3 regions of the Bacillus sp. LR_5 genome follow, and region 1 is predicted to be linked to each of the others. Evidence: riboswitches for the same ligand, from Rfam matches in the RefSeq annotation. Region 1 holds a riboswitch; each other region holds the start of a gene.
The links. A riboswitch is a leader RNA that binds a small molecule or an ion and turns the genes downstream of it on or off. The one in region 1 is predicted to bind S-adenosylmethionine.

Region 1 (8,171 bases):
TATAAATGCTGTTTCGCCCGGGTCATGGCTACATATAAAAGGCGTCTTTCCTCCTCAAGAGCGGCCTCGTCTCCTTTTCTTGCCGTTTCTAATGAGAAATCGTGCGGAATCGAGCCGTCTACAGTGCCTAACACGTAGACTGTTTTGAATTCAAGGCCTTTTGACCGGTGAATGGTCATCAGCTGAACGCCATGTTCATCCGTTCTGTTTTTCTCAGCGGCCCTCATATGGTCTACGTGGGCAAGAAAGTCAGGAATCGTTTTGAACTTCTTGGCGACAACCTTGATGTCACGCAGGTCATCAGAGCCTTTTTCCAGCTTGTTGCCCTCATTGCCCCGCTTTTTTAAATACTCGGAGAAGCCCATTTTTCCTTCTGCAAAGGTGATGGCTTCTACGGGCTTCATCGTGCGGAGGCTTGCAAAAAACGGTACGATTTTCTTGATTTTGTCCAGCTGGAATGGCTTCAGATCAGGCAATTTGGCCAGCGCTTTGATCATGGTACAGTCCTCTGTAATCGAGAGCGCCTTCAGCGTATTCAAAGCGGACTGTTTTAAAAACAAGGCGGGAAGCAAATGTTTAATCGCTTCGGTGTCATCCTCATTTTGGCTGGCATACAAGTAGGCGAGAATCTGGCGGACGATCCGTCTGCTGTAAAACGATTGGACGCCGCGGTCAGCTGTATACGGAATTGATGATTGATGAAGCCTTTCATAAATAGCACGGCCTCCGCTGTTTGTGCGGTACAGAACCGCAAAGTCTTCTGGACTGGCTCCATTTTGAATTTTTTCTTTGATATCGGAAACGACCATTGTGGCTTCTTCCTCTTCATCATAAGGATAAAACAGCACAGGGACCTGAATGTCATCGCGGGCCGCTTCAAGCGTTTTGGCATATCTGTTTTTGTTCTTTTTCACAACGATATCAGCACTAGAGACGATCGGGTGCGTAGACCTGTAGTTCGCAGTTAAATAGATCGTCTTCGCTCCCGGATAATCCTTTTGAAAATCAAGAATGAAAGACGGATTGCTTCCGCGAAACGCGTAGATGGACTGGTCATCGTCTCCGACACAGCACAGGTTTTGCTCCGGGCTGGCGAGCATTTGCATGATTTTGTATTGAACCGGATTAATGTCCTGAAACTCATCAATTAAGATATACGTAAACCGAGATTGATATTGTTCCAGAAGGTCAGGCCGCTCGATAAACAATTCATAGCAGGCTGAAGCCATGTCATCAAAATCAAATTGGCTGTGTTCTTTTTTCTGGCGTTCATAATGTTCATATAAACGATAAACTTGTTTTTCCCACTCATCTTTTAGAGGGATGCGTTCATTTGGGACATAAGTGTTTTTCCAAAAACCGATCTGCTGCAGAGCTTGGTCAACTGGGAATTCTTTCTCATCGATGCCTTCTTCATAGAGTGCTTTTTTGATATATTGTTCCCGCTGCCACTCCATTTTCAGCAGATGCTCACCGTTCCATTTAGCAGAATTAGAGTGATACAAGATCTTATAAAACAGACTGTGGAATGTTCCTGTCACAAGTCTTCTGACTTTTGCCGGCTGTAATCCGTACTGGTTGGCCATACGCTCTTTCATTTCAGCGACAGCTTTTGTTGTAAAGGTGACAAGCAGCATATTTTCAGGCGGTATGCCTAAGTGTTCGATCATGTGGGCGGCACGGGCTGTCAGCACCCGTGTTTTTCCGCTCCCCGCACCTGCAAGCACGAGCAGCGGGCCCTCTGTTTCCGTGACAGCTTTCAGTTGATCCGTGTTTAAGCCGACAGACGGAAAAAGGCTCGTATCGGGTTCTATTGTTTTTGGCACAAATGGTGTTCCTGGTTTAATGCTTCTAGGACGGTGCCATTCCGTAACAGCTGGGGACGGGTCAGCGGCGATCGCTTTTCCCTTGGGTAAACGAATGACACCAGATTCCTGATCGTCTTCTTTTTTTTCCTCTTTAGAGGGCTTCGGTTCGCACGCCTCCTCACATGCCGGAAAATCGCCTGGCTGGCGATGGATAAACTCTGGCGGATCGGCGATGTTAAGCCGTAACAAAACGGGCTTTCCGCAATGAGAACAAAATAAATGTCCTTTTATTCCCTCTTCAAAGAGGAATTGATAATGTTCTCTCGAATATGTATGTAAATGTATGATTCTATCATTCAGTCGGGCGCATTTCAAAAAGGGGTCCTCCCAATCAAAAGGTGTTCATTACAGACAATGACTATCATATCAAAAGAAATGTGTTTCAAAAAGTAAGTTTAAGGGAAAAGAGACAGCAGAGGGGTGGGTATTGTATGATATATGCAGGTCAAATTCAGAACCAGCAATACGCTCAATATGCTAATAGAACGATTGGACATAAGCAGGATTATGCCGGAACCGAAAAAATCAGCTATGTCCCGTTTCAGCGGGTATACAAAGAACTGGAAAAGCAGCAGGAGAATCAAACGGCAGCTGAAAGAAAAGTAAACGAGATGAAACGTAAGCGCTCTCTTTATAAGAGATTGCGAGAAAAAGGAATGGGCACATATATTAATCGATATGTATAAAAAACCGTTCATACGAGAGAACGGTTTTTTTATATGCAGTAAAAATCCGGATCTCAAAAGATCCGGATGCGTTCAGTCCTTCATCATTTGTAAGTGCGGAATGCCGGCATCGAGGAATTCTTTTTCAGAAAGCACGCGATACCCGTGTTTCTTGTAAAACGGCACAGCCTGTGTTTGCGCGTTTAAAATGAAACCGTAAGCGCCTCCGTCTGCCGCGGCTTTTTCGAGCGCTTTCATAATGATGCCGCCGACACCGGCTGAGCGGTGGCTTTTCAGTACGCAAATGCGCTCTAACTTGCCGTAGCCGTCCTTCATGCGCCATCTTCCGGCACCGACAGGCTTTTCGCCGTCATACACGACGATATGCTCTGACTCATTTTCAAGTTCGTCAATTTCTTCTTCAGCAGGCACGTTTTGTTCTTTGACAAAGACTTCTTCTCTTACATAGAATGCATCTTTCAGTTGTTCTTCATTTTTTGCGATAACTGCTTTCAAACATTATTCTCCTCTGCCTAGCAAGAAGGTTTCATATACTGTCCACGATCCGTTTTCCAGCTGGTAAAGCAAGTGGAAACGGTCAACGATTTCTTCATGCGACACTTCCTGCATTTTTAATTGTCCCAGCACATCTGAATGCTCATCGTCGGAAAGGTTTTGGCCGACCGTCACATGCGGAACGAAATTATATTCCTGTTCTCCTGCCAACACACCGGTGTATAGCTTTTCATTGAGTGTTTTTAACTCTTCCGTCGGTTCTGCTTTGATGTAAATGACATTATTGACAGGCGCAAATGAGCTGTATTTTGTCATTTTGAGAACGAGTGGGTGGGACTCTTTTGCGATGTTTCTTAAATGTGATACGAGCTGATCCGCTTTCTCCTCCGCGCATTCAAAGGATGCTCTCAGCGTCAAATGAGGCGGGATCAGAGAGTAGCTTGGGTCATAGCGCTTTCTGTAAGAGTTTGCAAGGTCTTGGAGCTTTTTTGATGGAAATAAAACGATTCCATATTTCATATTATGTCCCTCCTGGAAATAAAGTATGATAGAGTGTTAAAGCATTTTTTTCAGCGCCGGGGTGATGAGCGGCTGCCAGTATGTCCATTTGTGGTCTCCGTCAAATGGCTCGAAATCATAATCGGAAAGCTTTTTCTCCAGCAGCTGTTTCAGCTCCCGGTTCGGTTCTGTAAAGTCCAGAATGTTCCCGTCTGTCGTGTGGACGTCAGTTTCTTTTGTTCCGATTTGGTGATAAATAGAGAGGTGTTTGATATCGTCTGACTGTTTTACGGCTTCTAGTACGTGTTTGTCAACATAGGGAGACTGCATGATGATGTTGCCAAACATATTCGGATAATCAAGCGCTGTCATAAGTGACACGGTTGCTCCGAGCGAATCACCTATCAGCGTTCGGCCGTAACCGATCTGATAGGTTGGATACTCATCATCTGCAAAAGGAACGAGCTCATGGGCGATGAACCGTTTATAAGCCGAAAATTTTGAACCCTCCGGATGATAGGTGTTTCTGCGCTCTTTTACATCCTTATAAGGAACACCGATAATAATGCTCCGGTCTATTTCGCGTTTCGACAGCAATTCCTCAACCTGTCTGCCGATTCTCCCCAGCCTGAAATAATCGTGGCCGTCCTGCGCGATAATGACATGGTATTTATAAAGCGGGGAGTAGTTGGACGGCAGATAAACAAGCAAGGTCATTTCCTCGTTAAGCTCTTTTGAAAAGAATTTCTTTTCTTGCACTGTGCCGTTTTTCGGTGCCATAAAAACATTCCTCCAGGACATCACTATACTTTCTTGCATTTTCAATTATTGTACCATGAATTATTAGAAATTTCTCTCTTTAAACGGTTCGGCACACGAAGAAAAAAGTGTTGAAATAAACTGTGAATTGCGCTAATATAAAACAATCAGAAAATTGAAATCGATATTTCTTATCGTGAGAGGTGGAGGGACTGGCCCTTAGAAACCTCAGCAACCGGCTTGTTTTGCATGTGCAAAGCGCCAAGGTGCTAAATCCAGCAAGCGTTTTTTATGCTTGGAAGATAAGAAGAAGCGTTAAACCCCTTCTTCTTATGAAGAAGGGGTTTTTATTTTGAAAAGGGAAGGTGTCAGCTATATGTCACAGCACGTTGAAACGAAATTAGCTCAAATTGGGAACCGTAGCGATGAAGTCACGGGAACAGTGAGTGCTCCTATCTATTTATCAACAGCATACCGCCACAGAGGGATCGGAGAATCTACCGGATTTGATTATGTCCGCACAAAAAATCCGACACGCCAGCTTGTTGAGGACGCCATCGCTAACTTAGAAAACGGCGCGAGAGGGCTTGCCTTTAGTTCGGGAATGGCTGCTATCCAAACGATTATGGCGCTGTTTAAAAGCGGAGATGAACTGATCGTTTCATCGGACCTATATGGCGGCACGTACCGTTTATTTGAAAATGAATGGAAAAAATACGGATTGACTTTTCATTATGATGATTTCAGCGATGAGGACTGTTTACGCTCTAAGATTACGCCGAATACAAAAGCGGTGTTTGTGGAAACGCCGACAAACCCCCTCATGCAGGAGGCGGACATTGCACATATTGCCCGGATTACAAAGGAGCACGGTCTTCTGCTGATCGTAGATAATACATTTTATACACCGGTCTTGCAGCGGCCGCTTGAGCTGGGAGCTGACATTGTCATTCACAGCGCAACCAAGTATTTAGGCGGGCATAACGATCTGCTTGCTGGACTTGTCGTGGTGAAGGATGAGCAGCTCGGAGAGGAAATGTTTCAGCATCAAAATGCAATCGGCGCCGTCCTGCCGCCATTTGATTCGTGGCTTCTGATGAGAGGAATGAAGACGCTGAGCCTCAGAATGGGCCAGCATCAGGCAAACGCGCAGGAGCTTGCGGCGTTTTTAGAAGAGCAGGAAGAAATTTCGGATGTGCTGTATCCCGGAAAAGGCGGCATGCTGTCCTTCCGTCTGCAAAAAGAAGAATGGGTCAATCCGTTTTTAAAAGCGCTGAAGACCATTTGTTTTGCAGAAAGCCTCGGCGGGGTGGAAAGCTTTATTACATACCCTGCGACCCAGACGCACATGGATATTCCTGAAGAGATCCGCATCGCAAACGGGGTGTGCAATCGGTTGCTGCGCTTTTCTGTCGGTATTGAACATGCGGAAGATTTAAAAGAGGATCTAAAACAGGCATTATGTCAGGTCAAAGAGGGAGCTGTTTCTTTTGAGTAAACACAATTGGACGCTGGAAACCCAGCTCGTGCACAATCCATTTAAAACAGACGGCGGAACCGGGGCGGTCAGTGTACCGATTCAGCACGCCTCGACTTTTCACCAATCTTCATTTGAAGAGTTCGGGGCATATGATTACAGCCGCTCTGGCACGCCGACAAGAACAGCTCTCGAAGAAACAATTGCCGCACTGGAAGGCGGAACAAGAGGATTTGCTTTCAGTTCAGGCATGGCTGCCATCTCAACAGCATTTTTACTGCTGTCACAGGGTGATCACGTTCTTGTGACAGAAGATGTATACGGCGGAACCTTCCGTATGGTGACAGAGGTGCTGACCCGGTTTGGCATTGAGCATACGTTTGTCGACATGACGGATCGTAATGAAGTGGCGCGGAGCATCAAGCCGAACACAAAGGTCATTTATATGGAGACACCGTCAAATCCGACACTTGGGATTACGGATATTAAAGCGGTTGTTCAGCTTGCAAAAGAAAACGGCTGTCTGACCTTTCTGGACAATACATTCATGACACCGGCACTGCAGCGACCGCTTGACCTCGGCGTGGATATTGTACTTCACAGCGCGACAAAATTCTTAAGCGGACACAGCGATGTGCTCTCAGGTTTGGCTGCTGTCAAAGATGAAGAGCTTGGGAAGCAGCTGTATAAGCTGCAAAACGCGTTCGGCGCCGTCCTTGGCGTGCAAGATTGCTGGCTTGTCCTGCGCGGATTAAAAACGTTGCAGGTCCGTTTAGAGAAAGCGAGTCAAACAGCCCAGCGGCTTGCGGAATTTTTCCAGAAGCACCCGGCGGTCAAGCGCGTGTATTATCCGGGACTGGCTGATCATCCCGGCGCTGAAACCCATAAAAGCCAGTCAACGGGAGCGGGCGCCGTGCTATCTTTTGAGCTTGAAAGCAAAGAGGCCGTTAAGAAGTTAGTCGAGAATGTGTCACTGCCGGTCTTCGCTGTCAGCCTTGGCGCCGTGGAATCGATTTTGTCCTATCCGGCAACGATGTCTCACGCGGCAATGCCTAAGGAAGAGCGTGAAAAACGCGGTATCACTGATGGCCTGCTCCGTCTGAGTGTGGGCGTCGAACATGCAGACGATTTAGAACACGATTTCGAACAAGCGCTGAAAGAAATTGCTCCAGTTGCGGTTCGTTAACAAAGAAGCCGGGGATGGCCCGGCTTCTTTTATTATTGTTCGTCATCAGGATTCAGAATCGCGAGGACTTGATGATCCTCCCAAACGCCATTAATTTTTACATTTTTTCGGGCGATGCCTTCTTTATGAAATCCCGCTTTTTCTAAAACACGCATGGACCCGAGATTACGGGGCATCACACCGGCTTCAATCCGATGCAGTTTCAATTCGTGGAACGCATAATCAACAACCAATCTGACTGCCTCTGTCATAATGCCCTTTCCATTATGGGCTTTGTCTAAAAAATACCCGATGAACGCAGTTTGCAGCGCGCCACGGATGATTTGAAAGAGCGAAACCGTCCCGATTAATCTATCGTCTGACGCTGTAAAGATGCCAAAATGATATTCTTCATCTTTCTCAAGTCTTTCCTGATACTCGGTTATCCGTTTTCTTTGCCCCTCAACCGTATAGTAATCGTCTGCGCGTATCATAGAAAACTGTTCGAAAAAATCCCGATTTTCGCTTTGCAGCCGCAGATTTTCTTCGGCATCCGTTACTTCTAAAGGTCTAACATAAATGGTTATTCCTTTTAACATACAGTGATCTCTCCGTTCTCGTGTCAGCATTCCTCTTACATTATTCTCAGGGAAATGCAAATATCCTTTTTATAAGAAGGAAGAAAACCAATTTCCCATAAAAGTGCCAACATAGTTGCCGATTAAGTAGCCGAGCGTACCGACAAGCATGATCGGGGCGACAAGCTCCCGCCATCCCTTGGCAATTGCCATCGCAGCCGCAGTCGTCGGTCCCCCGACAGTAGCGTTGACGGCGAGCAGAATTTCTTCAAGCCGCACGCGGAACAATTTTCCGGCAGCTAAGGAAACTGCTAAATTGCTGATCGCAATGATAAACACGAATAATAGAATAAGAGGCGCATTCGTGACGATTAAGCGGAGATCTGCAGGAATGCCGATCACCACAAAAAACAAATAAATCAAAAAGGTTCCAAGTTCCTGAGATCCATTGAGCCTTTCAAAAAAACGCGGGAAAAGAAAAATGATAAGAACAGTTAAAGACGTAAGCACCAGGTACTGATCGCCAAGCGTACCGGTCAGCAGGGGATGAGAAAAAATGCTTTTAAAATAACCGGAAACCTTCATACTAACCGCAACAAGTGCGAAAGCGGCACCGGCATTAAATGCGATATCCTTTAAGGAAAT
Region 2 (8,171 bases), on a different contig from region 1:
GGCGGTGAAAACGGCAGCGGACAATACGAATGGATTATTAACGGCATTAACTACGCGGTGGAACAGAAAGTCGATATCATCTCAATGTCCCTTGGCGGACCAAGCGATGTGCCAGAGCTGGCAGAAGCAGTGAAGAACGCCGTCAAAAACGGAGTGCTTGTCGTTTGCGCAGCGGGAAATGAGGGTGACGGAGACGAACGCACAGAAGAGCTTTCCTACCCTGCGGCTTATAATGAAGTCATCGCGGTTGGATCTGTTTCGGTAGCGCGAGAATTATCAGAATTTTCTAACGCGAATAAAGAGATTGACCTTGTGGCTCCCGGAGAAAATATCTTATCCACTCTTCCTAACAAGAAGTACGGTAAGCTTACCGGCACTTCAATGGCTGCTCCCCATGTCAGCGGAGCGCTTGCTTTAATCAAAAGCTATGAAGAAGAATCATTTCAAAGAAAGCTTTCTGAATCTGAGGTTTATGCACAGCTGATCCGCAGGACTCTTCCGCTTGATATTGCTAAAACGCTGGCAGGCAATGGATTCCTGTATTTAACTGCTCCTGATGAGCTGGCAGAAAGAGCAGAGCAATCACATTTGATGACCCTATAAAATTATTTTTCTTATATAACATAAACCAAATATTGTAAATGAAATTTCAAATTCTATGTTGACAGCGAATTTGAATTACTGTTAAGATTACCAACAAATGATTCAACTTTTCAAAAAATTAATAACATTTTCTCTTATCGAGAGTTGGGCGAGGGATTGGCCTTTTGACCCCAACAGCAACCGACCGTAATTCCATTGTGAAATGGGGCGCACTGCTTTTCGCGCCGAGACTGATGTCTCATAAGGCACGGTGCTAATTCCATCAGATTGTGTCTGAGAGATGAGAGAGGCAGTGTTTTACGCAGAAAAGCCTCTTTCTCTCATGGGAAAGAGGCTTTTTATTGTGAGAAAACCTCTTAGCGGCCTGTATCCGCGGGTTAACGAGAGTGTTTTACATATAAAGGAGGAGAAACAATGACAACCATCAAAACATCGAATGTAGGATTCCCGAGAATTGGACTGAACAGAGAATGGAAAAAAGCACTTGAAGCGTATTGGAAAGGCAGCACTGATAAAGATACGTTTTTAAAGCAAATCGACGACCTATTTTTATCCGCAGCAAAAACACAAATTGACCAGCAGATTGATGTTGTGCCTGTTTCTGATTTCACACAGTATGACCATGTACTCGACACAGCAGTCAGCTTCAACTGGATTCCGAAACGGTTCAGACATTTGACTGACGCTACCGATACATACTTTGCTATCGCCCGCGGAATAAAAGACGCCGTATCCAGTGAAATGACAAAATGGTTTAATACAAATTACCATTACATCGTTCCGGAATATGACGAGAGCATTGAATTCCGCCTGACAAGAAACAAACAGCTCACAGATTACCGCCGGATCAAACAGGAATACGGAGTTGAAACAAAACCTGTGATTGTCGGCCCTTATACATTCGTCACGCTTGCTAAAGGCTATGAACCGTCTGAAGCAAAAGCGATCCAAAAACGCCTTGTGCCGTTATATGTACAGCTTCTGAAAGAGCTTGAAGAAGAAGGCGTAAAATGGGTTCAAATCGATGAGCCGGCGCTTGTTACAGCTTCTGCCGAAGATGTCCGCGGCGCAAAAGAATTATTTGAAAGCATGACTAACGAGCTTTCATCCTTGAATGTGCTTTTGCAGACGTATTTTGATTCTGTTGATGCTTATGAAGAGCTGATCTCTTACCCGGTACAGGGAATTGGCCTTGATTTCGTTCACGATAAAGGCAGAAACCTGGAACAGCTGAAAACACACGGATTCCCAACAGACAAAGTGCTGGCAGCCGGCGTTATCGACGGACGCAACATTTGGAAAGCGGATCTTGAAGAACGTCTCGATGCCGTTCTTGATATTCTCAGCATTGCAAAGGTTGATGAACTGTGGATTCAGCCTTCCAGCAGCCTGCTGCATGTTCCGGTAGCGAAGCACCCTGATGAGCATTTGGAAAAGGATCTGCTGAACGGATTATCCTACGCAAAAGAAAAACTAGCCGAGCTGACAGCTTTGAAAGAAGGTTTAGTATCAGGAAAAGCGGCGATCAGCGAACAGATTCAGCAGGCGAAAGCGGATATTCAGGCGCTCAAACAGTTTGCAACAGGCGCAAATTCTGAACAAAAGAAAGAACTTGAGCAATTAACCGATAAAGACTTCAAACGCCCGATTCCGTTTGAAGAACGTTTAGCCCTGCAAAATGACTCTCTCGGCCTTCCGCTTTTGCCGACGACTACGATCGGAAGCTTCCCGCAGTCTGCTGAAGTGCGGAGCGCACGCCAAAAATGGCGGAAAAATGAGTGGTCTGATGAACAGTACCAAGACTTTATCAATGCGGAAACAAAACGATGGATTGATATTCAGGAAGAATTGGATCTTGATGTGCTAGTGCACGGTGAATTTGAACGGACAGATATGGTCGAATACTTTGGTGAAAAGCTGGCCGGCTTTGCCTTCACAAAATACGCTTGGGTTCAATCATACGGCTCACGCTGTGTCCGCCCGCCAGTCATTTACGGAGATGTTGAATTCATTGAACCGATGACAGTGAAAGACACGGTATATGCACAGTCCCTGACATCCAAGCATGTGAAAGGAATGCTGACCGGTCCTGTTACAATCTTAAACTGGTCTTTCCCTCGAAACGACATTTCGAGAAAAGAAATCGCCTTCCAAATCGGGCTTGCCCTTCGCAAAGAAGTAAAAGCGCTTGAAGACGCAGGCATTCAAATTATTCAAGTGGATGAACCGGCGCTGCGCGAAGGCCTTCCATTAAAAACCCAAGATTGGGATGAGTATTTGACTTGGGCGGCAGAAGCATTCAGATTAACCACTTCTTCCGTGAAAAACGAGACGCAAATTCATACACATATGTGCTACAGCAACTTCGAAGACATCGTCGATACGATCAATGATCTTGATGCCGATGTGATTACAATCGAACACAGCAGAAGCCACGGAGGATTTTTAGATTATTTAAAAGACCATCCGTATTTGAAAGGGCTAGGCCTTGGTGTATATGACATTCACAGCCCTCGTGTACCGTCAACTGAAGAAATGTACAACATTATCGTTGACGCGCTTGCCGTCTGTCCGACTGACCGCTTCTGGGTAAACCCAGACTGCGGATTGAAAACAAGACAGCAGGAAGAAACAGTTGCCGCATTGAAAAACATGGTTGAAGCCGCAAAACAGGCAAGAGCTCAGCAGACACAGCTTGTATAAAATAGAAACCATCTGTCTTTGGCAGATGGTTTTTTCTATTAGAAAGCGGAAATCGGTTTCCGATGCTTCCCGTCCCCTTCTATTAATATTTTGGCTGTTCCATTTTCATCAAATTCCACAAGGCTCAATGATGTATCATGTATGTAAGCAGAATTCCATATGTCATGAACGCGTCTTCCCTTTATGATATTTAACAGCATTAATATAAAGACAGAATGGGTAACCAAGAGAACATTACCGGAAGAATGGCTGTCTAAAATAGTTTGGAGAGCTAGCCTTACCCGGTTTTCAAAGTCAAAAAACGTTTCACATCCCTGCTGGCGATAAGCTTCGGGATAATGAAAATAAGCATGAAAAAGATCTGGTTCGTCCCTTTCAATATCTTCTTGTTTTTTCCCTTCCCATGAGCCCAGTGACATTTCTCTGAACATATGATCTTTAACCAGCGGGAGCCTCCGCGATCCCAGTACGGTTTTTGCTGTCTCTTCTGTCCGCTTGCTCGGGCTGATGTATACCTGATTCAATTCAATATCCTTCAGACGCTCCCCAAGAGCGCGGGCGTTATACAGTCCAAGTTCTGTTAAATCAGAATCCAGCCAGCCCTGCATCCGTTTTTCCACATTCCATTGAGTCTGTCCGTGCCTAGCAATATATAAATGCAGCATGATCACCCCTCCTCTTTTCTCCTCTTATCTTAGCAAATCCCCCAAATATTTTGTTTGCTTTTCACTTTTTTGAGAATGTTCTTTGCACTTCTTTTCGGCTATACTTATAACACTCAATTGACAGGAGGGTTTAGGATGAATCATGAAAAGTTCTTAAAACGGGCTGTCGATCTTGCTCGTGAAGGAGTGAATGCGGGAGTTGGCGGGCCATTCGGAGCCGTTATCGTGAAAGACGGAGCCATTATTGCCGAGGGACAGAACAACGTCACAACAAGCAATGACCCGACTGCCCATGCAGAAGTGACAGCTATTCGAAATGCCTGCCGGGCACTTGACACCTATCAGCTTGATGATTGCATTTTATATGCGAGCTGCGAGCCGTGTCCCATGTGCTTAGGCGCCATCTACTGGGCCAGGCCGAAAGCCGTTTACTATGCAGCGGAGCACACAGACGCTGCTGAAGCCGGATTTGATGATTCATTCATATATGAAGAAATTGATAAACCGGCAGAAAAAAGAAACATACCTTTTTATCAGGTGACCCTGAAGGAGCATTTATCCCCGTTTCAGGCATGGCGGGATTTTGCCAATAAGAAAGAATATTAAAAGGATCAGGCATGTGCGGCCTGATCCTTTGTTAATTCGCTGAGAAGCCGCTGTGCCCGTACGCACTTCGGGTTGGCTTTCAGCGCTTTTTGCAAATACAAAACAGCAGTCATATGCTGACGCAATTCAGCATGGCAGACACCGAGCCAGCAGCTTGATCTAAAATCGGCTGCCCCCTTCACCTGTACGTACTGATGGTTTTCATTATTGGTTTGCAGGCAAGCTTCAAACGCTGCGATCGCTTCTCTGACTTTTTTAAGCTGATACATGATGATTCCTTTATAATAGTGAAGCGTGCAGTAATCCGGATAATGTCTCAGCGCTTCATGGATATCCCGTTCCGCTTCTTCGTACCGTTCTGCGTCAATTAATAATTTATACTTTAAATAATAGATAGCAGGCGGCGGAATTTGCTTTTTTCTTTTATACTCCTTGATGCAATCCACTGCCAGCCGGAGGGCTTTATCATGTTCGTTTCCTCTATCATACTCAGCTGCTTTCTGATAAAGGAGAGACGGGTCAGTACTGGATGTCAGCAATTCCATATTCAATAAGCTCATGTTGTGTTTATGCTTTTGCTGTGCCTCCTGCTCTAAATACCCGTAATGGTGAATGATACATGGAAGTGAGAAAATACTGCTTTCTTCTTCTCCCTCAGGCCTTTCGCAAACCCTTCCCGTAAACGTTATGTTTTGCTGATTGCGGATCAGCCTGATCTGCCTTTGTTCAAACGCTTCGTTTTCATCCCATTCCTTCCCTGTATAGCTCACAACCTTCATGCAGCCGAGAGATGGCAGGCTGTCAGTCAGCAGCGAAGGCAATAGGCTGCCTGTGTCCGGATCTAATTCTTCGTCGGCATCCAAGATCAATATCCACTCACCTTTGGCATGCTGTAGGCTGGCATTTCTCGCCTGTGAAAAATCCTGCTCCCATTTATGACGATAAATCTGGGCATGAAAGCTTGTGCAAATGTCTTCCGTACGATCGTTCGACCCGGTATCAATCACAATGATTTCATCGGCAATAGGCTGCACACTCTCTAAACAGCGGGCAATATGGCGTTCTTCATTTTTCACAATCATACATACTGACAGCTTTGGTCTCTTCATGTACTCACCTTTTCTCTAGTCTGAATTCACCTATATTACATGTATTCACACTTCGAAAAGATCATGCCCGCCCCGCATGCTTCCCCACAAAAAAACATCCTGAGAACCCTCAGGATGCCGTTCATTATTTTAATTCTAATTTTACATCAATATTTCCTCTGGTTGCCTTTGAATAAGGACAGAATTCATGAGCAGCATTGACAAGCTCTTGCGCCTTGTCGCGATCCAAATCTTTTGTGTTCACAACAAGTGTGACGCCGATTTTAAACCCGTCGTCGCTCTCATCCTTCATGAGGCTGACCTGTCCTTCAATTTCGGAATCAATCTCGATATTTTGTTCTTTGGCCACATGTTCGAGCGCGCCGCCGAAGCAAGCAGCGTATCCTGCCGCAAAGAGCTGCTCCGGGTTTGTGCCGGTTTGTCCTTCTTTTTTGGCATTTGGCATTACAATATCAAAATCAAGAACACCGTCATCTGATGTAATATGTCCTGCCCGTCCGCCGCGTGCGGTTACTTTTGCTGTAAATAGTGCCATATTATCCAACCTCCTTATTTGTATCTAGTTGTTATATTTCCCTTTCTGATCTTTTTAAACATGCTATGTTAGCCGAGAATAGGAAAAGTGAAGTTTTTCAGATACAATAGAATCGAATGACAAAAAGAGTTGGTGAACAAGATGGAAAATGAATTTGACCATATGAAATTGGAGAATCAGCTATGTTTTTTGCTTTATGCGAGCTCGCGGGAAATGACAAAGCAATACAAGCCGCTGCTTGAAAAGCTAAATGTGACGTACCCTCAATATTTGGTTTTGCTTTTGTTATGGGAACACGAAACGCTAACTGTCAAAAAAATGGGCGAGCTGCTATATTTAGATTCGGGAACGCTCACTCCGATGCTAAAACGAATGGAACAGCAGGGTTTGATTACAAGAAAAAGATCTGAAGAGGATGAGCGGTCCGTGTTGATCAGCCTGACAGAGGACGGAGAGTTACTAAAAGAAAAAGCGGCTGACATTCCAGGGACAATCCTAGGGCTTTCAAATCAGTCCGGAGAGGACCTGAAACAGTTAAAATCCGCTCTATATACATTGCTGGAAACACTTCATCAAAAAAATTGAGGATACCTTATACGAGGTATCCTCTTTTTTTCTATTATTCAGCTACTTCAAGCGTAACATCGATATTTCCGGAGGTTGCTTTTGAATACGGGCAGACGCCGTGCGCTTTTTGCACAAGTGCCTGTAATTCTGATGCACTGACTCCTTTTCCTTTCACCTGCAGCGTCACACCCAGTTTGTAGCCTTGATCTGCTTCATCCTTTAACAGGCTGACATGCGCTGTAACCTCTGTCTCCACTTTCATTCGTTCTGTTCTTGCTACAAGCTGAAGTGCGCTGTCAAAGCAAGCTGCGTAACCTGCTGCAAACAGCTGCTCCGGATTTGTCGCTTTTTCTAATTTCTTTGCTCTCGGTGTCCCCGGCATTGCGACATCGAGGTCGAGAACGCGGTCTGATGAAATCACCTTTCCTTCTCTTCCTCCTACCGCTGAAACAGTGGCTGTAAATAATGGCTGACTCATTTTTGTATCCCCCTAAATATATTTTATACAATTAAATTGTACACAATCTAATTTACAGTGTCAATTTTTCTGCGCACAAAAAAAGCTTATCCCGTTAGAGATAAGCTTTTTCATCGAATATTGCCCCGCTATTCGCGGATTTGCCCTGTTCCTTTAATAATGAATTTTGTAGAAGTCAGTGCTGGAAGTCCCATCGGTCCTCTTGCATGAAGCTTTTGCGTGCTGATGCCGATTTCGGCTCCGTAGCCGAATTCAAATCCATCGGTAAAACGGGTTGACGCATTATGATAGACAGCTGCAGCATCGACAGCCGTTTGAAAATAAGCCGCGTGCTTGTCATCTTCAGTTAAAATTGCTTCAGAATGATTGGTGCCGTATTGCTGGATATGCTTCACAGCTTCTTGGACGTTCTCAACCGTCTTTACGCTAATGACTGGTGCTAAAAATTCCGTTTCCCAATCTTCTTCTGACGCTTGTTTGCTTGAAGGATGAAGTTCACATACAAATTCATCACCGCGAATGTCAACTCCTGCGTTTTCTAGCTGAGCCAGCAATTCTTTCCCGTGTTGCTTCGCCCATGCTTTATGGATCAGGAGTGATTCAATCGCGTTGCATACGGAAGGGCGCTGCGTTTTGGCATTTACGACAACCTTTTCTGCCATTTGCGGTTTGGCCGTTTCGTCAATGAAAATGTGGCAGTTTCCTGCTCCGGTTTCTAATACAGGCACTGTTGATTCTCTGACAACGAGATCGATCAATTTCTTGCCACCGCGCGGAATCAATACGTCTAAGCCATCATTTAACGTAAAGAGCTCTTTTGCTGTCTCTCTGCTCGTATCCTCAATCAGCTGCACAGCGTTGATCGGAAGTGCTGATTGCTCGAGTGCTCTGTGAATAACATTGAC
Region 3 (8,171 bases), on a different contig from region 1:
TCATAAATATTCTTCTTTTCGCGGCTCATACCGTCTGAAGTCAGCGGCTGCTGCATTTTACAAAAGAGAATACGGCATTGATCTGGATCCGGAAACCGAAGTCGCTGTATTATTCGGCGGAAAAGCCGGTCTAGTCGAGCTCCCGCAATGCTTGTTGAATCCCGGTGATACGATTTTAGTTCCCGATCCGGGTTATCCTGATTACTGGTCGGGTGTCACACTTGCAAAAGCAAAGATGGAAATGATGCCGCTCGTAAAGGACAGGGCGTTTCTCCCTGATTACAGCAGCATAACCGCTGAAGTAAGGGAACAGGCGAAATTGATGTATTTGAATTATCCGAATAATCCTACCGGAGCTGTTGCTACTTCCGAGTTCTTTGAAGATACCGTGCGTTTTGCGACTGAAAACGGAATCTGCGTCGTTCACGATTTTGCTTACGGCGCTGTAGGATTTGACGGCTGCAAGCCTTTAAGCTTTTTGCAGACTGAAGGTGCGAAGGATATCGGAATTGAAATTTACACGCTGTCAAAAACGTATAATATGGCAGGATGGCGGGTTGGCTTTGCCGTCGGAAACGCTTCGGTCATTGAAGCGATCAATCTTTATCAAGACCATATGTTTGTCAGTCTTTTCAGAGCGACTCAGGAGGCTGCAGCAGAGGCACTGTTAGCCGATCAGACGTGTGTGGCAGAGCAAAATGCCAGGTATGAGAGCAGGAGAAACGCTTGGATCACGGCATGCCGGGAAATCGGCTGGGATGTAACAGCTCCCGCAGGTTCTTTTTTTGCATGGCTGCCTGTGCCTGAAGGCTATACTTCAGAGCAGTTCTCAGATCTTTTGCTGGAAAAAGCGAATGTGGCAGTTGCGGCTGGAAACGGCTTCGGTGAATATGGCGAGGGCTACGTCAGAGTCGGACTTTTAACAAGTGAAGAAAGACTTAAGGAAGCCGCTTATCGAATTGGCAAACTGAACCTGTTTACCCAAAAAAGCATTGACAAGACCTTATAACGATGGGATAATTCAAAATAATTTATAAAATCTATATTTTCTTATCAAGAGCAGGCAGAGGGACGAGCCCGATGAAGCCCGGCAACCGACTTATAAAGCACGGTGCTAATTCTTGCAGCTAGCGGCTGAGAGATAAGATTCGGACGAGAAACGAAACCTCTTTAGACGCGATTGCAGTTTGAAGAGGTTTTTTGATATGGATGAAAATGAAAGGAGCTCTGGCATGAGTGAGTTATTAGCGACATATCTCCTGACCGAACCGGGAGCCGATACAGAGAAGAAAGCAGAACAAATCGCAACAGGATTGACAGTAGGCTCCTGGACTGATCTGCCCCTTGTAAAACAGGAGCAAATGCAAAAGCACAAGGGGCGTGTGATAAAAGTTGAGGAGAGAGAGGGAACTCCTGCATCAGAAAAACAAGCGGTCATCACAATTGCCTATCCTGAAATCAATTTCTCTCAGGATATTCCGGCTTTGCTGACAACAGTGTTTGGCAAGCTGTCGCTGGACGGAAAAATCAAATTAATCGATCTTCACTTCTCTGAAGCATTTAAGCGTGCACTGCCGGGACCGAAGTTTGGCGTATACGGCATCCGGAAGCTGCTGGGAGAGTTTGAGAGACCGCTGTTAATGAGCATATTTAAAGGCGTAATCGGAAGGGACCTGAGTGATATTAAAGAACAGCTCCGGCAGCAGGCGCTTGGCGGAGTTGACTTGATTAAAGACGATGAAATTTTCTTTGAGACAGGTCTAGCGCCTTTTGAAACAAGAATTGCAGAAGGAAAGCAAATATTGAAAGAAACGTATGAGCAAACCGGACATAAAACGCTGTATGCGGTGAATTTGACTGGACGTACGGCTGATCTGAAAGACAAAGCGAGACGCGCCGCCGAGCTGGGAGCGGATGCGCTTTTGTTTAATGTCTTTGCTTACGGCTTGGACGTTATGCAAGGCCTTGCAGAAGATCCTGAAATCCCAGTTCCGATTATGGCGCATCCAGCAGTCAGCGGAGCGTTTACGTCTTCTCCGTTTTACGGTTTTTCTCACGCTCTTTTACTCGGAAAATTAAACCGATATTGCGGTGCTGACTTCAGCCTCTTTCCGTCTCCATATGGTTCGGTTGCGCTTCCAAGAGCAGATGCACTGGCGATTCATGAAGAATGTGTGAGAGAGGATGCTTTTAACCAAACATTTGCTGTTCCGTCAGCAGGCATTCATCCCGGCATGGTTCCGCTATTAATGCGTGATTTCGGCATAGACCACATTATTAACGCCGGAGGAGGCGTACATGGACATCCGAACGGTGCCCAAGGCGGGGGGCGAGCGTTCAGAGCCATTATTGATGCGGTCCTAGAGGCCCAGCCGATTGATGAAAAAGCCGAACAATGCAAGGATCTTAAGCTTGCGCTAGATAAATGGGGAAAGGTTGAAGCCGTATGACGACTCGAAAACCTTTTATTATTTGTGATTTTGACGGAACAATCACGATGAACGACAACATTATAAATATCATGAAAACATTTGCTCCCCCAGAGTGGGTGGCATTAAAAGACGGCGTACTTTCCAAAACGCTGTCGATCAAGGAAGGTGTCGGGCGGATGTTCGGCCTTCTGCCCAGCCGTTTAAAAGAAGAGATTACAAGTTTTGTATTGGAAGATGCAATAATCAGGGAAGGCTTTCGGGAATTTGTAGCATTTATCAATGAGCACGAGATTCCGTTTTATGTCATAAGCGGTGGAATGGACTTTTTTGTATATCCTTTGCTTGAAGGCATTGTGGAGAAAGACCGCATTTATTGCAACCATGCTTCATTTGACAATGACTATATCCATATTGACTGGCCTCATTCCTGCAAGGGCACATGCAGCAATCAATGCGGGTGCTGTAAGCCGTCGGTCATCCATGAACTTTCTGAACCGAACCAATATATCATCATGATCGGTGATTCGGTTACAGATGTGGAGGCAGCAAAGCTGTCTGACCTATGCTTTGCAAGGGATTATTTATTAAACGAATGCCGGGAGCAAAACCTCAATCATCTTCCGTATCAAGATTTTTATGAGATAAGAAAGGAAATTGAGAATGTAAAGGAGGTACAGGAATGGCTGCAAAACAAGAACGCTGGCGAGAGCTCGCTGAAGTAAAACGGGAATTGGCAGAGAGAGATTGGTTTCCGGCGACTAGCGGCAATCTGTCAATTAAGGTTACAGATGATCCTTTAACATTTCTCGTCACTGCAAGCGGAAAAGATAAACGCAAAGAGACGGTTGAAGATTTTCTGCTGGTTGATCAAAACGGAGAGCCTGCTGAAAGCGGGCATTCTCTGAAACCGTCAGCAGAAACGCTTTTGCATACACATTTGTACAATAAAACCAATGCCGGATGCTGCCTGCATGTCCATACGGTAAACAATAATGTGATTTCAGAGTTATACGGAGACCAAAAGAAAATCACATTCAAAGGGCAGGAAATTATAAAAGCACTCGGCTTGTGGGAAGAGAACGCAGAAGTGACCGTTCCGATTATAGAAAATCCGGCACATATCCCGACGCTTGCGGCACTGTTTGCGGAAGAGATTTCAGAAGATTCAGGAGCTGTTCTGATCCGAAATCATGGTATTACGGCTTGGGGGAGAACAGCATTTGAGGCAAAAAGAGTGCTTGAAGCGTATGAATTTTTGTTTAGCTACCATTTGAAATTGAAAACACTCCAGCATCAGCTGGTTAAATAAAAGGAGGAATTGAAATGGCTACAATTCGAATTCATGATGAGGCAAATACAACGATTGAAAATCAAGAGGAAGTGGCAAGATTTCTGGACAGTCAAGAGGTTATTTATGAGCAATGGGATATCACGAAACTTCCGGAACATCTCTCAGAGAAATATGATCTGACAGAAGAAGAAAAACAGCAAATTCTTGATACCTTCGAAACTGAAATTAAAGATATCTCAACCCGCCGCGGCTATAAAGCACAGGATGTTATTTCATTGTCAGACAGCAATCCGAAACTTGATGAACTGCTTGAAAACTTTAAAAGAGAGCATCACCATACAGACGATGAGGTTCGTTTTATTGTAAGCGGACACGGTATTTTTGTCATTCAAGGCAAGGACGGAACGTTTTTTGATGTCCGTTTAAACCCTGGAGATTTAATCTCCGTGCCTGAGAATATCCGCCATTACTTCACGCTTCAGGAGGACCGCAAAGTTGTCGCGGTGAGAATTTTTGTCACAACTGAAGGCTGGGTTCCTATTTATGAAAAAGACAGCGTGAATCAATAAGCATGAGATAGCCCCGTTCATCGAACGGGGCTTTTTATATTTATTGCAAACGCCACTTTTCATACTGTGACAGTTCTTTTTTAATCAGTGTCCAAATCAAACCTAAAACAGCTGCATCGTCAATGAACCCAAGACCGAGGATTACGTCTGGAATGATATCGAGCGGCATGACGATATACAGGATTGCGGCAGTTAACAGCAAAAGTGTTTTAACCTGTGAACGAGGGTAGTCGCCATTTCGCCAATCGCGAAGCATCTGAAAAAAAGTAGTGATGTGCTGAATACATTTTTTTCGGTTTTTCCTCTTCAAAATTGCTTTTCCGCCTGCCGCTCCGAGCATAATTGCTTTCTTTTTCTTCATTGGGCATACCTCCTGCCTGGCGGCGTGTTTAAGATATTCTTCACCTGGGTATTATTCTTCTAATCCTATCAATATATCTATTATACCCGAAAAATTAACTTATTTAATGAAAATATGTTTACAAATAAAGTATAATCTGTAATAATGCACAATAACCCAATCAAACTTGTTTCCTATTTCTTAGCGGCGAGGGGTGAAGTGAATGGGCGGTTCTTCTGAACAAGAAAGATTGTTGGTGTCTATTGATGAAAAAAGAAAGTTAATGATAGATGCCGCTAGAAAGCAGGGATTTACAGGGCATGACACGATCAGACACAGTCAGGAGCTGGATTGTTTAATAAATGAATATCACCAGCTCATGCAAGAAAACGAACATTCTCAAGGGATTCAAGGCCTTGTAAAGAAATTAGGCTTGTGGCCCCGCAGAGATGTTATGCCAGCATATGATGCAAATAAATAGCGGCGCTGTCAAATGCATATATAAAGAGAGAGCTTTTCAGAAGCGCTCTTTTTTTCTGGAAAAATTCATATGAAAGAGGGAACTGATGAAAGAACTGGCGATTCTCATTACTGAAATGGTCAATCAATTTCATGACGCTTTTATCTCATTATGCGGAATGTTTGGCATTCATTTAACAGACAAAGAAATGCATTTTTGGGTGATCGGCATTTTTGGCATAATCTTTTTCGGCGTCACTCACGCTGTGTTTTCATGGCTTTCTAAATGGAGCATGACAGCCTTGTCCTTTATCTATACCGTTACAGTGATCATTGTTATCGTATTTGCGATTGAAATTCAGCAAAAAGTGACGGGGAGAGGGAACATGGAGTTTTTAGATGCCACGGAAGGGTTAAAGGGTTTTTTAGTATTCTTTATGTTTTTTTTGCTTCTGAAATTGCTGTTTCGCTTCATCAAAATACTCTTTTCTGGCAGAACAGCAAGCAAGTCGACTGGCAATCCACGGTCACGAAGATAAAAAACCCTCCTGACACGGTCAGGGGGGCTATGAAGCGGATACGGGGAGGGTGATCGTCACCTCTGTGCCTCTTCGCACTTCACTTTCGATATGAATAGAGCCACCGTACATCAGAACGATCCGTTTACATACGACAAGGCCGAGACCGGTTCCTTTTTCTTTAGAAGTAACAAAGGGAAGGAAGATATGATCCAGCATTTCCTGAGAAATCCCTTCACCGTTATCCACAACTTTGATAATGGCCTTTTTATCCAAAGCTCCCACTGAGATCGTCAGTTTGCCTCCTTCAGGCATTGACTCGAGGCCATTTTTTGCTACATTTAAAATCACTTGTTTAATATGATCTTTGGTGCATTTTACGAGCAAAGGCTGCTCAGTTAAATACTGTAATTCGACTTCAACATTGTATAGGTTGCCCTCAGAATAGATGATCGGCATAATTTCACCGATAATATCCTGGAGCGAGTTCAGCTCCCATTTTTCAGCTGTCGGCTTGCCGAGAACGAGAAACTCACTCACAATTTGATTAATGCGCTTTATCTCTTGTTCGATAATGGAGAAGTAAAGCTGATCTTCTTCACCTTTATATTTCTTTTGCAACAGCTGAATAAAGCCGCTTATGCCGGTGAGCGGGTTACGGATTTCATGGGCTGTGCTGGCAGCAAGCGTTCCGATCAGCTCTAATTTTTGCGCCTCATTTTCTGAGCGCTCCAGCTGTGTCTGCCGCTTCAGCAAATAATACAGCACGAGAATAAAAAGGATATTCAGCAGAACAATACTACATGAAAGCGGAAGCACAAGGCTTTTCGTCAGTTCTTCTATTGTAACCGGGTTCGGATATACTTTCATATTCCAGCTGATATCATCCAGATATCCGCTGACAGGTTTCTGATCTATTGCATGTGAGGCCTGTCCGCTCGTAAAAATTATTTTTCCGTCTTGATTCACAACTTCAATATAAACATCAGGGCTAAGTAAGTTAATGAGATTTTTCAGATAATCAATTTGAATAGCTGCGACAAGATAATTTGTCACATTTCGTTTTGAGTCCAAAACAGGGACACAAATTGTAAAAATCGGCTGGCCTGTAATTCTGCTCGAATAACTATCTGAAATGACTGTCTTTTTTGTTTCCTTCGCTTTTGTAAAAAAAGATCTGTCGGCCAGGTTTACTTTCATTTTTAACTCTGTTGTGCTTGCGGTGACGTCTCCTTTGGCATTTAGAAAATAGAGACCGGAAAATCTCGGCTCTGAATCAAAGGTTTTTTCCAAAATCGACTGCATTTTCTTTATATCAACCGGTCTGTCGATTGCGATGGACAAGGAAGTCATTCTCGCCTCTGTTTCTCCGATTAAATAATTGATTTTGTTGCGGTGAAGGTTCAGCATTACACTCGCTTCTTGCTTATGTTCTGCAGCTATAGTATCTTTTTCTTTTTCATATACGAAAAAGCTGATGACGATTGCCGGAATCACGACCAGTATAATATAAAGTTTGACTCTCCCGCAGGCGCCTTTTAGTATTTTCAATTTGCATCGCTCCAACATACACCTGATTAGAGGTATTATATCATTGTTTCTTCTTCTTTAATAAGAAAAAATAACCAAAAAAATTAGAAAAAGATGTTGAGCAGCTTATAATATAAAAAAGAAGAGAAATATTGGAAAGATTTTTATTGACATTTCGGTCTTTGTTTATTAATGTTTCTCTGTAACGGTTTCTAAAAGGATGATTGAGACATGACAGAAAAATCACTGAAGTTATTTATCGTGCTGTCGCGCGCGTATCGGTCCATTAACGATCATATGAATAAGCATATTCATAAGCATGGACTAAACCCGACTGAATTTGCTGTGCTAGAGCTGTTGTACCATAAAGGCGATCAGCCGCTGCAGCAGATAGGAGATAAAATTCTCTTGGCTAGCGGGAGCATCACATACGTTGTAGATAAGCTGGAACAAAAAGAACTCCTCATTCGGAAAGCGTCTCCTACAGACAGACGTGTGACATTTGCACAAATTACTGAAAAAGGCATCGGTCTTTTGAATGATATTTTTCCTGATCACGCTGCTGAAATTGATGAAATGATCAGCGTATTAAGCGAAGAAGAGGTAGAGATGTGCACGGAAATGTTAAAAAGAGTAGGATTAAACGCAAAACAGTTTCATAATAAGTAAAAAAAGGAAGCCTGATATGTCACAGGCTTCCTTTTTAACTATTTTTCATTTGTTTCCGCTGCGCCTCTCGGCAAGATGAGAACTTCAACACGCCGGTTTTTGCTTCGGCCTTCCGCTGTTTTGTTGGAAGCAACCGGTTTATACTCACCATACCCCTTGGCACTGAATACTTTTGCATCGAGCTTAGGGTTTTCAATCAGTAGCCCCATAAAGTTTACCGCTCTCATGACGCTTAAATGCCAGTTTGATTGGAATTCAGAATTTTTAATTGGCATATTATCAGTATGTCCGCTAATAATGATATTTCTTGGCGGATTAATCACAAGAAGATTTGAAATCTCTTTTGCAAGCGGAACATCTTCC

Region 2: linked by a shared signal. The riboswitch ahead of metE (5-methyltetrahydropteroyltriglutamate--homocysteine S-methyltransferase) and the one ahead of metI (cystathionine gamma-synthase/O-acetylhomoserine thiolyase) in region 1 are both predicted to bind S-adenosylmethionine.
Region 3: linked by a shared signal. The riboswitch ahead of mtnW (2,3-diketo-5-methylthiopentyl-1-phosphate enolase) and the one ahead of metI (cystathionine gamma-synthase/O-acetylhomoserine thiolyase) in region 1 are both predicted to bind S-adenosylmethionine.

What each region holds. Positions count from the first base shown of each region.
Region 1 is NZ_JAVAXX010000198.1:747-8,917, reverse strand. Features, by position in the region: gene RAC86_RS27290 (ATP-dependent helicase) at 1-2,183, opposite strand, end outside; gene RAC86_RS27285 (hypothetical protein) at 2,300-2,554, shown strand; gene RAC86_RS27280 (GNAT family N-acetyltransferase) at 2,627-3,049, opposite strand; gene RAC86_RS27275 (YjcG family protein) at 3,053-3,568, opposite strand; gene RAC86_RS27270 (esterase family protein) at 3,605-4,327, opposite strand; SAM riboswitch class I at 4,495-4,615, shown strand; gene metI (cystathionine gamma-synthase/O-acetylhomoserine thiolyase) at 4,683-5,804, shown strand; gene metC (cystathionine beta-lyase) at 5,797-6,969, shown strand; gene RAC86_RS27255 (GNAT family N-acetyltransferase) at 7,002-7,547, opposite strand; gene RAC86_RS27250 (DUF819 family protein) at 7,617-8,171, opposite strand, start outside.
Region 2 is NZ_JAVAXX010000002.1:141,454-149,624, reverse strand. Features, by position in the region: partial or broken gene isp (serine protease Isp) at 1-603, shown strand, start outside; SAM riboswitch class I at 735-890, shown strand; gene metE (5-methyltetrahydropteroyltriglutamate--homocysteine S-methyltransferase) at 1,018-3,306, shown strand; gene RAC86_RS01645 (histidine phosphatase family protein) at 3,345-3,971, opposite strand; gene guaD (guanine deaminase) at 4,107-4,577, shown strand; gene RAC86_RS01635 (glycosyltransferase family 2 protein) at 4,583-5,686, opposite strand; gene ohrB (organic hydroperoxide resistance protein OhrB) at 5,811-6,221, opposite strand; gene ohrR (organic hydroperoxide resistance transcriptional regulator OhrR) at 6,363-6,806, shown strand; gene RAC86_RS01620 (organic hydroperoxide resistance protein) at 6,841-7,266, opposite strand; gene proA (glutamate-5-semialdehyde dehydrogenase) at 7,395-8,171, opposite strand, start outside.
Region 3 is NZ_JAVAXX010000036.1:168-8,338, forward strand. Features, by position in the region: partial or broken gene mtnE (methionine-glutamine aminotransferase) at 1-1,009, shown strand, start outside; SAM riboswitch class I at 1,048-1,148, shown strand; gene mtnW (2,3-diketo-5-methylthiopentyl-1-phosphate enolase) at 1,233-2,450, shown strand; gene mtnX (2-hydroxy-3-keto-5-methylthiopentenyl-1-phosphate phosphatase) at 2,447-3,154, shown strand; gene RAC86_RS10495 (methylthioribulose 1-phosphate dehydratase) at 3,112-3,741, shown strand; gene mtnD (acireductone dioxygenase) at 3,756-4,292, shown strand; gene RAC86_RS10505 (YkvA family protein) at 4,333-4,653, opposite strand; gene spo0E (aspartyl-phosphate phosphatase Spo0E) at 4,856-5,113, shown strand; gene RAC86_RS10515 (hypothetical protein) at 5,199-5,630, shown strand; gene RAC86_RS10520 (sporulation kinase KinD) at 5,658-7,178, opposite strand; gene mhqR (MarR family transcriptional regulator MhqR) at 7,371-7,808, shown strand; gene motB (flagellar motor protein MotB) at 7,847-8,171, opposite strand, start outside.